DNA from 2 places in the Methylocystis sp. H4A genome. Region 1 is predicted to be linked to the other one. Evidence: riboswitches for the same ligand, from Rfam matches in the RefSeq annotation. Region 1 holds a riboswitch; the other holds the start of a gene.
The links. A riboswitch is a leader RNA that binds a small molecule or an ion and turns the genes downstream of it on or off. The one in region 1 is predicted to bind cobalamin.

Region 1 (2,194 bases):
AGAGCTTGACGTCCGCGGCAAACGATTTGGATAGCAGAAGTCGCTTGTCGAAGATCGCCCGCGCCATGGCCCGCGGGTTGACGCGCCCCCGGCGCATCTTGCGCTGATAGGCCAGCGCGACAACGGCGATGAGAAACGTCGTCGCCAGGGAATAGACCGAAAAAATCGATCCCGCCGAAAACAGTTCGTTGGAGATCCTCGCAGCGGAAAAGCGGAGCGCGCCGTAAACGTCCATCGAGCTTTCGGGTCCAGATGATGTTGAGAGTTCAGCCTAGGACTGACGCGCCTCGGGATGCCTGCTCGCGTCGCTGGCGCGCGTCCCTGTCCGTCACGGAACTGCCTGCCCGCAAAGCGTATTCTCTACGCGAGCCGCTGCCAAGAGCGATATGCCGGCGGCCTTCAGAGCATAGGCTCCAGATTAGAATTCGATTCCCTCCTGCGCTTTGACGCCGGCGCCGAAATGGTGCTTGACGAGAGTCATCTCGGTCACGAGATCGGCTGCGGCGATGAGCTCCGGCTTGGCGTTGCGTCCGGTCACGACGACGTTGAGATCGTCGCGACGCGCGGCGAGCGCGCCCAGCACCTCCTCCAGCGGCAAATGCTCATAGCGCAGCGAAATGTTCAATTCGTCGAGCACCAGTAGGCGAATGTGAGGGTCGTCCATCAGTTCGCGCGCCTTCTCCCAGGCGCGCCGCGCCGCCGCCGCGTCGCGCGCGCGGTCCTGGGTCTCCCAGGTGAAGCCCTCGCCGAGCGTATGCCAGGCGACTTGACCGAATTCTTGACCGAACTCTTGGCCAAGCTTTTCGAGCATATTGCGCTCGCCGGTGCGCCACTGGCCCTTGCCGAACTGAACGACGCCAATCTTCCAGCCATGGCCGAGCGCGCGAAGCGCCAGCCCGAAGGCCGCCGTCGACTTACCCTTGCCGGCGCCGGTGTGGACCATCAGCAAGCCTTTGCGGGCGACCGTCTTGCCGGCGACCTCGGCGTCCTGGACGGCCTTGCGCTTCTCCATCTTGAGACGATGGCGGCGCGCCTCGTCGTCTACATTCATCTCGGTCACAAGCGCTCCTCTGCCCGTTTGACGGAAGCCTAAGCCGCGCATATGACTAGTCGAGACGGTCCTTCGCAAGAAGTGAAAAGGGAACGCGGCGCGGGCATTACGCCTTTTTCCGCGGCTGCCCCCGCAACTGTAGCCGGCAAGGTCCGCGCCATCTGCCACTGAGCGTGATGCTTGGGAAGGCGGCGCGGTCCGACGACCCGGGAGCCAGGAGACCTGCCGTCAGGGCGATCGTTTTCGGATCGCCGCGCGCATCGCATCGCCGCCGGTGGGGCGGCAGGGAGACCGATATGAACGTCAAATCCGTTAATTCCACCGCCTTCGCCGCTTCGAGACTCGACGCGCTGAAGGCCGCCGTCGTTGCGCTCACTCTCGGCTTTGGCCTTGTTTGGCTTGCGGGCTTCGCCTATCCAGAAAGCGTGCATGACGCGGCGCATGACACGCGCCACGCGCTCTCCTTCCCCTGTCACTAGGCCGCAACGCGCTTGATCGCGCGCGTTTTGACGACCGGCCTTATCGCCGGCCTTGTCGCCGGGCTTGCGGTCGCAGCCCTGCAGCACTTCACCACGACGCCGCTCATCCTCGCCGCCGAGGTCTATGAGGCGGCGCAGCATGCGCATGACGGCGGCGACGCGGGCGCAGCGCTTTCCGGCCTGAGCCGCACAGCGACGACCAGCCTCGCGACGATCGCTGTCTCGATCGGCTACGCGCTCATATTGCTCGCCGCGATGCTTCTCTCTGGCGACGCCATCGCGCCGCGCCGCGCCGCGCTGTGGGGCGCCTGCGCCTTCGCCGCGACGGGGCTCGCGACGAGTCTGGGCCTCGCGCCGCAGCTTCCCGGCATGGCGGAAACCGAACTCGCCGCGCGTCAAATCTGGTGGCTCGCGACCGCGCTGTCCACCGGCGCCGGACTGTTTGCCCTGTTGCGGCTTGACTCGACGGCGGCAAAGATCGTCGCCGTCGCGCTGATCGTCGCGCCGCATTTCTTCGCGCCGCAGCCCGCGACGCCCGAGAGCACGGCGCCGGCGGAGCTCGCCGCGCGCTTCGCGGCCGCCTCGCTCGCCGTTCAGGCGATCAGCTGGGCGCTCGCCGGCGCGCTCGCCGGTCTCGTCTGGCGACTCTTATCGCGTGAACAGG
Region 2 (2,194 bases), on a different contig from region 1:
CGCGCGAGCCAAGCGTCGCGAGACCAAAGGCGCCAAGCGCGATATCGCTTTGATATTCGACGCCCCTGCGCCCGCCGAGATAGCCAAAGCGGCAGTTTTGCGACAGGAAGCTCTGCATGTCGAAACAGGCTTCCGTCATCCAGGCGTCGCGATTGCCGCGGTTGGCGTAGAGCGTCAGCCGGTTGCGTAGACTCTTGTCGAACATATCGGCGCCGAGCCGCACATAGCCCTGCATGAATGTCGCATGCTGATGATTGAAAGAATCGAAAACGCTAAAAGGACTGAAGGCGTAGGGATTGTCGTAGCGAATGGCGCTGTCGTAGCCGGCAAGGCCCGCCTCGATCCGCGCATCTTCGGTGAATTCATAGCCGATGCGCCCGGTGACGCCGACATTGTTCGTCGGATCATTGGCGGGCAGCGGCGGCAGCGGCGTCGTCTGATCGCCGATCACGATGGGGCGCTGCTGACGATAGCCGTAGCGCGGAAAGCCATCGGCATGCAGGCCGGAGATCGACAGCGCGTAGGAGCCCTGCCCGTCGGCGCCGGAGATCGACGCGCGCGAGGACGACGTCCCATAGGCGCCGCCTTCCGACATGAGCCAGCCTTGCGGCGCGCCCTTTCCGCGACGCGTGATGATATTGATCACGCCGCCCATCGCGTCCGAGCCGTAAAGCGCCGATTGCGGACCGCGCAGCACTTCGATCCGCTCGATGTCGGTCGGAAGCAGCCGACCGAAGTCGACCGAACCGTCCGTGCTCGTCGGATCGCCAATGCGGATGCCGTCGATCAGCACCAACGTCTGACCTGGCGTCGAGCCCCGCAAAGCGACGGAGGTCTGCGCGCCGGGCCCGCCATTCGAATAGACGTCAAGTCCCGGAACGCCCCGCAGAACGTCGTTGAAGCCGAGCGATCCGCGCTTTTGAATGTCACGCGCATGAATGACGCTGACCGAAGCGCCAGTGCTCGATGCCGGCTGCTCAACGCGCGTCGGCGTGACGACGGTTTGGTCTTCGACGTCGGCGCCGGGTGAACCCGGCTGCGCCGGGCTTAAAGGGCCGACCTCGATGACCGGCAAGGAGTGCTGGGCGAAAGCGACGGAAGTGGAGAGCGATAAGGACAGCAGAAATGCGCCGCGCAAGGCGGGGCTCTGAATGTGGATATGCATGCGCGTAGACTCGCAGCGAGACGTGGGCCGTCACTGCGAAGGTCTTTGCCCACACGCCGACAAGGCGAGAGGCATCGGCCGCATCGGTGCACCCCGCCCGACGCTTTCGCGCGTGACCACGAAGCGACGGCAGGTCTCCTGGCTCGCGGGTTGTCGCCTCGGACCGCCTTCCCAGAGCCTTATGGCTCCAGTGGCTTAGTGGTCGTCGGCTCGCCGCTTACAGTTGCGGGGGCAGCCGCGGAATTGCGCACGAAGCAGCGCGCTCACCGCATTCCCATTTTGATCCCGTTAGGAACCGTCTGCTGCAAAATAGAATGCCGATCGCATCACGAGTCAAGAGCGTGGCCGTAGAAGATTGCTCCTCTCACTGCGATCACGCCGCCGCCAGCGCCGCAAGCACACGCGCCCAGGAGCGCGTTCCCTTGTGAAACGATGTGTAGGAATATTTCTCGTTGGGCGAATGGATGCGGTCGTCGTCATGCGCGAAGCCGATCATCAGCGAATCCATATTGAGGTCGCGCTTGAAGGCGCCGACGATCGGGATCGAGCCGCCGCAACCCGCGAGCACCGCTTCCTTCTCCCATTCTTCGGCAAGCGCGCGGCGCGCGCGATTGAGCGCCTCCGAGCCGAAGGGAAGTTGCAAAGCGTTCGACGCGCCATGTGAAATGAATTCGGCCTTGGCGTCCGTCGGCAGACGCTCGCGCACGAAACTGCGGAAGCTTTCCAGGATCGTTTTGGCGTCCTGCTTGCCGACGAGGCGGAATGAGAATTTCGCCGACGCCTGCGCGGGCAGCACCGTCTTCGATCCTGCGCCGGTGTAGCCGCCGATGATTCCATTCACGTCGCAGGTCGGGCGCGCCCAGATCTGCTCGATAATTCCGCGGCCCGTTTCGCCGCCAACGCGCGTGAGGCCGATTTCCGAAAGCCATTTGGCCTCATCGAAGTCGATCGCGCGCCATTGCTCGGCGATGTCTTCGGGAATCTCCGGCACGCTGGCGTAGAAGCCGGGCAGCGTCACCTTGCCCTCGA

Region 2: linked by a shared signal. The riboswitch ahead of IYW40_RS11025 (TonB-dependent receptor) and the one ahead of IYW40_RS18025 (CbtB domain-containing protein) in region 1 are both predicted to bind cobalamin.

What each region holds. Positions count from the first base shown of each region.
Region 1 covers NZ_JADNQY010000028.1:286,412-288,605, reverse strand. Annotated here, with positions in the region: gene IYW40_RS18035 (sterol desaturase family protein) at 1-235, opposite strand, end outside; gene cobO (cob(I)yrinic acid a,c-diamide adenosyltransferase) at 419-1,051, opposite strand; cobalamin riboswitch at 1,100-1,296, shown strand; gene IYW40_RS18025 (CbtB domain-containing protein) at 1,348-1,530, shown strand; gene IYW40_RS18020 (CbtA family protein) at 1,543-2,194, shown strand, end outside.
Region 2 covers NZ_JADNQY010000024.1:140,592-142,785, forward strand. Annotated here, with positions in the region: gene IYW40_RS11025 (TonB-dependent receptor) at 1-1,165, opposite strand, end outside; cobalamin riboswitch at 1,276-1,480, opposite strand; gene IYW40_RS11030 (M20/M25/M40 family metallo-hydrolase) at 1,539-2,194, opposite strand, start outside.